DNA from 2 places in the Arthrobacter sp. B0316-1-20 genome. Region 2 is predicted to be linked to the other one. Evidence: riboswitches for the same ligand, from Rfam matches in the RefSeq annotation. Region 2 holds a riboswitch; the other holds the start of a gene.

Region 1 (4,413 bases), on a different contig from region 2:
GATCCGCCGGTTGCCCACCACCAGCATGGCCAGCGCGATCGGCAGCACCAGCCAGAACATCCAGCGCCAGGACAAGGTGTTGAGGATGATGCCGGAGATGGTCGGGCCGATGGCCGGCGCCACCGATATGACAATCGAGACGTTGCCCATCGTTTTGCCGCGGTCCTCGGCCGGCACCAGGTTCATCAGCGTGGTCATCAGCAGCGGCATCATGATCGCGGTGCCCGACGCCTGGACCACGCGGGCCACCAGCAGCACCTCGAACCCCGGAGCCAGCGCGGCCAGCAGCGTTCCCGCGGAGAACAGCGCCATCGAAGCGGTGAAAACTTGGCGCGTGGTGAAACGCTGCAGGAGGAATCCGGTCACCGGGATGACCACGGCCATCGCCAGCATGAACGCCGTGGTCAGCCACTGCGCCGCGCGGGCGCTGATGCCCAGGTCGTCCATCAGCTCGGTCAGCGCCACGGACATGATGGTCTCGTTCAGGATCACCACGAACGCAGAGACCAACAGGATGCCAATCACGCGCCGGTTCCGGCGCGTCTCATCAGCCGTCAGCCCGCTGCCCGTGGCAGACCCGGGCCGTGCCGAGGCTCTGTTCGTCGACATTTCTTTATTCACGGGAAGATCCTCGAGTGGAAATCGTGCTGTTGGGGGCGGCCGGAACAGCCCAAGATCGCCGGGCGCAGGCGGAGTAACAGCTTAACCTGCCCCCGCTGACTCCTATTCCCGGCGGTCAACCTCGAATAAACAACGACGCCGGTGCTCGCCGCCGGGCGGCAACCGCCTCCTGCGGGGGAGGGGGGCGCGCCAAATGGTTCCCCCACCGGTCCCCTTCAAGAGGACTCCCGCCGCGTAGTTAAAGTGGAGGGAAAGTCGCGCTTACGGGTTAAAAGAGGAGAAGCCCCGCCGGCGCAAGGCCGACGAGGCTTCCCTGTGATCCCGGACCGGCCGTTGGGGGAATAGCCGGTCCAGGAGTTTTAGGGGTGGTTACATCGTGTAGTAACCGGTAACGGGCATGGCGTTCACGTTGTGCACCATGGTGCCCTGGCTCGGGTTCAGGGCGCTGATCATTTTGCCGCCGCCCAGGTAGATGCCCACGTGGCCGCCGCCGTTCTGCACCACCAGGTCGCCCGGCTGCGGGTTGCTGGTCGGGGTCAGGGCGCCGCCCTGGTGCTGGCTGAGGCGGGGGAGGTCCACGCCGGCCTGGGCGTATACCCACTGGGTGAAGCCGGAGCAGTCCCAGCCGGCCGTGGAGGTGCCGCCCCAGACGTAGGGCGTGCCCTGGGCGGACAGGGCGATGTCCACGATGCTCTGGTTGCCACCGGTGGAGGCCGGCTTGATGTCGGCGCTGGCCAGCGAGACAGTCGCGGCGTCGGTCGACGCAGCCAGGGTCGTGGCGGCTCCGCCGCCGCCCTGCGCTGCCTGTCCGCCACCGGACTGGACGGACCCGGTCAGCGCGATCTGGTCGCCCGGGTAGATGATGGAGTACGCGCCCAGGCCGTTGATGGCCAGCACGTCCTGCACATTCTTGCCGTACTGGGCGGCAATCGTGCCCACCGTGTCGCCCGCGACCACGGTGTGCGTGGTGGCACCGGTAGCGGCACCGGCGTCGGCGGCCGAGCTGGTAACGGAAGCGCGCTCCACCTCGAAGCCGGCGTTGGCCGGAGCGGCAACGGTGTCCGTTGCATTGGCAGCGCCGTAGGTCGGGACCGTGACATCGGCGGCGGCATTGGCCGGCAGGCCGGCACCCAGCATCAGGCCACCGGCGGCGGTAACGACGGCGGCGCCGCGGCCGACGGTTCCGGCGCGGGACGAGACAGCCTGGGACAGACCGGCCACGGTGGTGTTGCGGACCGGGGTGGCACGGTGGCGTGCGCGATTGTTTTTGAGCAGCAAGAAGATACCTCTCCCAATGCCTGCGAGGTAAGCTGTCGGGTTCGGGTGGGAGTCACCCGGCCGTGCGGCAGCGCGGTAAGCACTCCATACGACTTAACCCCAAGAGCCCCAAGAGGGGCCCGGAATGTGGGTCCCCCGCCTCTGCCAGATGTCTAGCGAACGAACTCGGAAAGGCTGGCAGAGCTAGGCAATACCCTCCGAGGACATCGGCGCATGATCGCCGACGTGCTGAAAACATTACATAACGGTTCGGTAACTGTCCAAGCCCTGAAATTTACCTGTGGATAACCTGAGAGCCATCTTTCGGTCAGGAGCGAGCAACCCCCAGGCGGCCGTTGCACGCGTCCGTCACGGTACATCGGGCGCAACAATCGGCCGATTAAGCAGTCGCTGCGGGCTAACTTGTACGCTGGCAGAGTGGTGGACTTCACGCTTAAACAGCTTCAGTACTTTGTTGCAGTCGCTGACCACGGCTCAATCTCGGCCGCCGCGGCCGCCAGCCACATCTCTCAGGCGGCGATGTCCCAAGCGCTGACAGAGCTGGAGCGGATCGTCGGCGCGCAGCTGATGGTGCGGCACCGGTCCCGCGGAATCGCCCTGACCGGCGTCGGGCAGCAATTCCTGCGGGACGTCCGGAGCCTGGTCCGGCACGCCGACGACGTGCAGAACAGCATCATCGAGCGCCAGCAGGGGTTGGTCGGCCCGCTGGCCATCGGCTGTTACAGCACCCTGTCCGCCTTCTGGGTGCCGGTGATCAGCGAACGGTTCATCAAGCCGCATCCGCGCCTCACCGTGACCATGGAGGAAGGCGAGGCCGCCGAGCTGCAGCATCGGATGCAAGAGGGCTATCTGGACGCGGTGCTGACCCATACGCGGCACCTCTTGCCCGGCGTGCAGGCCCGCACCGTCAAGGAAGGCCGGCCCTACGTCCTGCTGGCTGCAAGCCACCCGCTGGCTTCGCGCAAAAGCGTCCGGCTCGCCGAGCTGGCCGAAGAGGACTTCGTCTCGCTGGACATCCCCACCGTGCGCGATAACCAGTTGGTCAATCTGCGGTTGTCCGGGCTGGATCCGAAGATTGCCTGGCGTTCGTCAAGTTTTGAGGCGGTGCGGGGCATGGTGGCGCGCGGCCTCGGCTACACCGTGCTGGTGCAGCGGCCGCCGGGCAATCACAGCTACGACGGGCTTCCCCTGGCCACGGTGGAAATCGACGGGCCGGTCGGTCACAGCGACATCTGTGTGGCCTACGCCAGCGTCACCCGGCCCAGCCTCAGGCTGCGGGCATTCCTGGATTTTTGCGCAGAGGTCGGCGGCGCTGCGGCGAGCGGCTGGGATGAGCACACGACGGCGTGATCCCGCTTAACCGCGACGGCGGCCGCTGCCTTGGGCAACGGCCGCCGCATGCCCGTTACGGCACGGCTGGAGGAACTACATGTTCTCCGCGGTCAGGTCCTGGTCCTTTCCTTCCTTGATCGCCAAGATGCACAGCCCTGCGAGGACGAACGCGCCGGCCCAGACTGTCGCCACCAGCCACAGCTCGCCGCCGGCCGCCAGCACCAGCCCGCTGGCGATCATGGGGGTAAAACCTGCGCCCAGCGTCGAGGAGAGCTGGTAGACCAGCGAGGCGCCGGTGTAGCGCATCCGGGTCGGGAACAGCTCGGCGGTGAACGCCCCGAACGGTCCGAAGATCGTGCCCTGGATGACTCCGTTGGCCAGGAACAGCCCGATCGCGAACAGCCACAGCGTCCCGAGCTCCAGCATCCACATGATGGGGAAGGCCAGTACCGCACCGGCGGTGATGCCGATCAGCATCACCGGCCGGCGGCCGAGCTTGTCGCTGTGCCGGGCCGCAAACCAGATGGCGACGACGGTCAGCGCCGCGCCCAACGCTTTGACGTTGAGGACGCTCGTCCGGTCCAGGCCGACCTCGTCCACCACATAGGAGATGGCCCAGACGGTCATCAGGCCTTGGACGGTGTAGGAGCTCATCCCCACCAGCGTGCCCATGATCACGTTCTTCGGGTACTTCGTCAGCACCTCGAGAATCGGGATCTTTTTCTCCTCGGCCTTGTCCTCCAGCGCAAGGAACAGCGGGGACTCGGCGACCTTGAGGCGAACGATCAGGCCAATGCCCACCAGGACGATGCTGATCAGGAACGGCAGCCGCCAGCCCCAGGTCAGGAACTGCTCGTCCGGCAGCACGGACACGGCCGAAACCGCCAGGGTGGCCAACACCGCACCGGCGGGACCTCCCATGTTGGCGAAACTGGCCGCGAACCCGCGGCGTTCCTTCGGTGCGTGTTCCAGGCCCATCAGCATGGCACCGCCCCACTCGCCCCCGACGGCCAAGCCTTGGACGATGCGCAGGACAATCAGCGCCAACGGAGCGGCCATGCCTATCTGCGCCGTGGTCGGCAGCAGGCCGATCAGGGTAGTCGCCACGCCCATGAGCACCATGGAGGTGATCAGCACGCCCTTGCGCCCCAGCCGGTCACCGAAGTGGCCGAAGATGATCCC
Region 2 (4,413 bases):
GCCCGGTGGAACCCGGCATGGTCGGTGGGGCCCAACCGGTAATGACCGATTCGTTCCCGGTAGTTCGGCACGACGCCCGGTCCAACGGCAACGGGCAGCAAAATGCGCCCGCGGGCGGGAACCGCGGGAAGTAACGACGGCGGAGCGCCTCGCCTCTGGTGAATGCCAGCAGGCGGGGCGCTCTTGCGCCGGCGGCTATAACTGGCCAAGTGCCTGGGCGCCTCGGATGCGCGGCCTTCGATGCACGGCCTTGGACACGCCGGACTGATCGTGCCGCGGTCCGTGGGACCCTTACTCGGTTTAGTCCAGGAATTTCATGAGCCGGTCCTCAAGGGCGGCCAGATCCCCGGCCTTCTTGAACTCGCACTCCCACACGGTGAGGACCTGCCAGCCGGCCTCTTGCAGTGCCGCCTCCTGGACCTTGTCCCGGGCGGCCGTCCGGGACCGTTTGGCCTCCCAAAACTCGGCGTTGGATTTCGGTGCATGCTGGCCGACCCGGCAGTCGTGGGCGTGCCAGAAGCAGCCGTTGACGAAGATGACTTTGCGGCGCCCAGCGAAGACCAGATCCGGTTTGCCCGGCAGCTTCTGGCCCCCGGCCCTGCCATGCAGGCGGTAGCGGTACCCTTTCGCGTGCAGCAGCCGCCGGACCACCAGCTCGGGCTGAGTATTCTTGCCGCGGATCTTGGCCATGTTGGCGCTGCGCTGCTGCGGAGTCAGCGAATCGGCCATGGATCAAGTCTAGGCTGCAGAGACAACGGAGCCGGGGGCCAGCAGCCGGTGGTCTTGCGGCCGGACGGGGATGTCGAGCCCGGGAAACATGAAGTTTTCCGCGTGACCGCGCTCTCATTCGCCACCGGAACGGCAGCCGCCGCACTATCCTTAAACGCTGATGCGGCGGACGAGGATCCGCAGCCTATCCATTTCGAAAGGACCCTCGATGCGCTTGATCGGCACCTCGGACCTCAAGATTTTCCCGCTCGCGCTGGGCGGCAACACCTTCGGCTGGACCTCCGACGAGCCCGGCTCGCAGCAGGTCCTGGATGCCTTCGCCGATGCAGGCGGCAATTTCATCGACACCGCTGATAGCTACTCCGCCTGGGTCCCAGGAAACACCGGCGGCGAGTCCGAACACATCATTGGCCGCTGGATGGCCGAGCGGAAGAACCGGGAGTCTATGGTCATTGCCACCAAGGTCGGTGGGCACCCGGAGCTTCAGGGCCTCTCGGCGGTGAACGTCGCCGCTGCCGCCGACGCGTCGCTGCAGCGGCTGGGCACCGACTACATTGATTTGTACTACGCCCATTACGACGACGAGAGCACGCCGCTGATCGAGGCGGCCGCTGCCTTCGATGCCTTGGTGAAGGAGGGCAAGGTCCGCCACGTCGGTCTGTCCAACCTGTCCCCGGAGCGGATCGCCGAGTGGATCGCCATCGCCCAGCAAAACGGCTTCGCGCTGCCGGTGGCACTGCAGCCGCATTACAACCTGGTGGCCCGCAAAGACTACGAGCAGGGCTACGCACCGCTGGCCAGGGAGCACAACCTCTCGGTCTTCCCCTACTACTCACTGGCCGCTGGCTTCCTGACCGGCAAGTACCACAGCAACGACGACGCCGACGCCAGCCCGCGTGGCGGCATGGTGGGGGATTACCTCACCGCGAACGGCTTTGCGGTGGTGGACGCCGTGGAAACGGTCGCCTCCTCCCGCGGAATCTCCATGACGACGGCGGCGCTCGCCTGGCTGCTCAGCAAGCCAGGTATCACCGCGCCGCTGGCCAGCGCCCGGACGCCGCAGCAGGTGCCGGATCTGATGGCTGCGGCGGACGTGGAGCTGACTGCCGACGAAATTTCTGCCCTGGACCAGGCCTCGCAGTCCTTCGCCTGAGCGCTCCGCTTCTGACGACGCCTGTAAAACGAGCGACGGCGATGCCCACCGTATAGGTGGGCATCGCCGTCGGGGTGGCGGAAGCTCCGCCGTCGTTGCTGGGGGCTTAGAGCCAGCCGGCCGGATCCACGGTCTGGCCGTCCTTCACAACCTCGAAGTGCAAGTGGCAGCCGGTGGAGTTGCCGGTGGTGCCCAACTCGCCGATGCGCTCGCCCTGGGCGACCTTCTGGCCCAGCGAAACGCCGATCGACTGCAGGTGGTTGTAGGTGGTCTTCAAGCCGCCGCTGTGCTGGACCACAATGCGGTTTCCGCCGCCGCCCACCTGCCAGCCTGCCTCAACCACCTTGCCGCCGTCGGAAGCGTTGACCGGGGTGCCGCAGCCCATCGCGTAGTCGATGCCGGTGTGCAGTTCGCCGGCCGCGCCAGTGATCGGATTAATGCGGTAGCCGAAGCCCGACGTCTGGTTCATGTTCGGAATGGGGGCCTCGAGGCTGCCGGTCGCGAAACCGGCGGTCTTGGCCTTGGCTGCGTCAACCTTCTTCGCTGCAGCGATGGCGGCTGCCTTCTTCTTAGCGGCAGCCTGGGCCTTGGCCTTCTTGTCCGCGGCGGCCTTCTTGTCGGCGGCTGCCTTCTTGTCCGCTGCAGCCTTCTTGGCAGCGGCTTCATCGGCCTTCTTGTTATCGGCGGATGCGGCGGTGGCCTTGGTCTCTTCTTCGGCGGCCTTGCTGGAAATGTCGGCTCGGAGGAACCGAAGGTCGACATCCTTAGCGGTCACGCTGAACGTGCTGTTGCTGGAAACGCGATCGGTGCGAACCAGCTCGTCCGAGTCGCCGGCATGGGCCACCGGGATGGCAATCACGGCAAGCATGCCGGCAGTTGCGGCAGCAATGCCCGCTTTGCGGGCAACTGAGCGAGCCGGATCGGACGTTTCAGCCCGGCGGCGGCCACTGGGATCGCCGGTACGGCGGGAGATCTGGGCAAGGGGCGACGTACGGATGTCGGAACGGCGACGACCGCGGACAGGGGTGTTCACAGGGTATTCCTCTCGTGCGCCTACGAAGTTAGCTGTCGGATTCGAGCGAGAGTTCACTCGGTCCTGCCGGCAAGGCTGCGGGAAGCTAGCCTGCCTCTGAGGACTTCACCCCAAGGTGCCCCCAAGCACCGTAAGTGGTTCCTCCGCCCCTGCCTTCGACATAAAGCTCGATATCTTAGGGTCCGCCGGCAGGGTTCGACGGGCGGACCTGGCACCTACCCCTATAGTAGGAACGTCTTCCAATTTACTGGAGCGACACGCAGCGTTACAACTTCGTTATCCGTGTTCCTTGTCACCAGAAGCGCTTTCGTTTGCCGCTCAGCCCATCAGCCACGCTGCCGTGTGCGTACGGCCGGATATCTCATTGCGTTCACCGGCCTGGACCGGAACACCGGTCGGAAAGTAGCTGGACCGCCGTTCTTCAAGCCGTCGCCGGGACTGCGGAGAAGGAATCGAGGTGCCTTTCCTTCGGTCGCAGTTCCTGCAGGCCGCCGCAAAATTGGTCATCACGGTGGCCCCGCCTTTCTGCCACGGGAAGAAGTGGTCGCCGGTGGTGGCTGGGTTCGGGCAACGGCGGTCCCGCCCAACCTCGAGTTCGCATTGGCCGCCGGCACGCGCCAAGCCTTCGCGGCGCTGCTCCTTGGTAAATTTGCGCAGCGGATCCCGGCGGCGCAGATCGCGGGATCGGCGGATGCGGGCGGCAATGCCGATAGCCAGCAAGAACACGACGGGCGGCCCCATCCAGCCCAGCACGGGCCAAGACTCCTGAAGCAACGGCTCGGGGCCGCCGCCAGCGAGAAACAGCCGGACCCCGGTCATCAGCCCGGTACCGAGCAGGACCGAGACGAGGGCGTAGGCCAGCCAAGCCAAGGCCGCCACGAAGGCCCACAGCGTGATCCGCCGCGACCAGTAGATCATCCCCAGTTCAGACATAAACCCATCCGAAGACCCCACGTTCCGCGAGTCCATCCGCCTAAGCTAGCCGGGGCACCCTGTGAATTCCATGGCTCCTGCCCGGCGGGCGGTGCTTACTGCCGGACACCCTTGAAGCCGCGAGAGTGTGCTCGCTTCTTGCGGCGGCCCGGAGGCCCGAACCGGTGCGACTTACAGCGCGGCCGCTCCAGCCTCGGCCACGGACTGGTCTTGCTCACCGGAGCCGCCACTGACGCCTATCGAACCCACCACGTGGCCGTCGCGGGAGAGTGGAAGGCCGCCGGCGAAGATCATGATCCGGCCATGGTTGCTGGCGTGGATGCCGTAGAACTGGTTGCCCGGCTGTGCGTTGTCGCCCAGGTCCTTGGTCTGAATGTCGAAGGCCCGGGAGGTGAAGGCCTTGTTGATCGAGATGTCGATGCTGCCCAGCCAAGCCCCGTCCATCCGCACATGCGAGACCAGGTTCCCACCGGCGTCGGCCACGGCAATGTTCATTGGTTGGCCGATTTCCGCGGCCTTGGCCTCCGCGGCGGCAATGACCCGACGCGCATCTTCCAGAGTGACA

The links. Region 2 has a riboswitch for cyclic di-AMP ahead of AC5RW2_RS13465 (M23 family metallopeptidase). Riboswitches for the same ligand answer to the same signal wherever they lie in the genome.
Region 1: it holds a riboswitch for cyclic di-AMP, as region 2 does, so the genes downstream of both, AC5RW2_RS00740 (C40 family peptidase) here and AC5RW2_RS13465 (M23 family metallopeptidase) in region 2, are expected to answer to the same signal.

What each region holds. Positions count from the first base shown of each region.
Region 1 covers NZ_JBNHHC010000001.1:153,016-157,428, forward strand. The annotation lists gene AC5RW2_RS00735 (MDR family MFS transporter) at 1-609, opposite strand, end outside; gene AC5RW2_RS00740 (C40 family peptidase) at 991-1,899, opposite strand; cyclic di-AMP (ydaO/yuaA leader) riboswitch at 1,903-2,067, opposite strand; gene AC5RW2_RS00745 (LysR substrate-binding domain-containing protein) at 2,317-3,249, shown strand; gene AC5RW2_RS00750 (MFS transporter) at 3,325-4,413, opposite strand, start outside.
Region 2 covers NZ_JBNHHC010000007.1:91,904-96,316, forward strand. The annotation lists gene AC5RW2_RS13450 (MFS transporter) at 1-134, shown strand, start outside; gene AC5RW2_RS13455 (very short patch repair endonuclease) at 301-729, opposite strand; gene AC5RW2_RS13460 (aldo/keto reductase) at 938-1,882, shown strand; gene AC5RW2_RS13465 (M23 family metallopeptidase) at 1,989-2,915, opposite strand; cyclic di-AMP (ydaO/yuaA leader) riboswitch at 2,920-3,093, opposite strand; gene AC5RW2_RS13470 (HNH endonuclease) at 3,234-3,848, opposite strand; gene AC5RW2_RS13475 (GlcG/HbpS family heme-binding protein) at 4,020-4,413, opposite strand, start outside.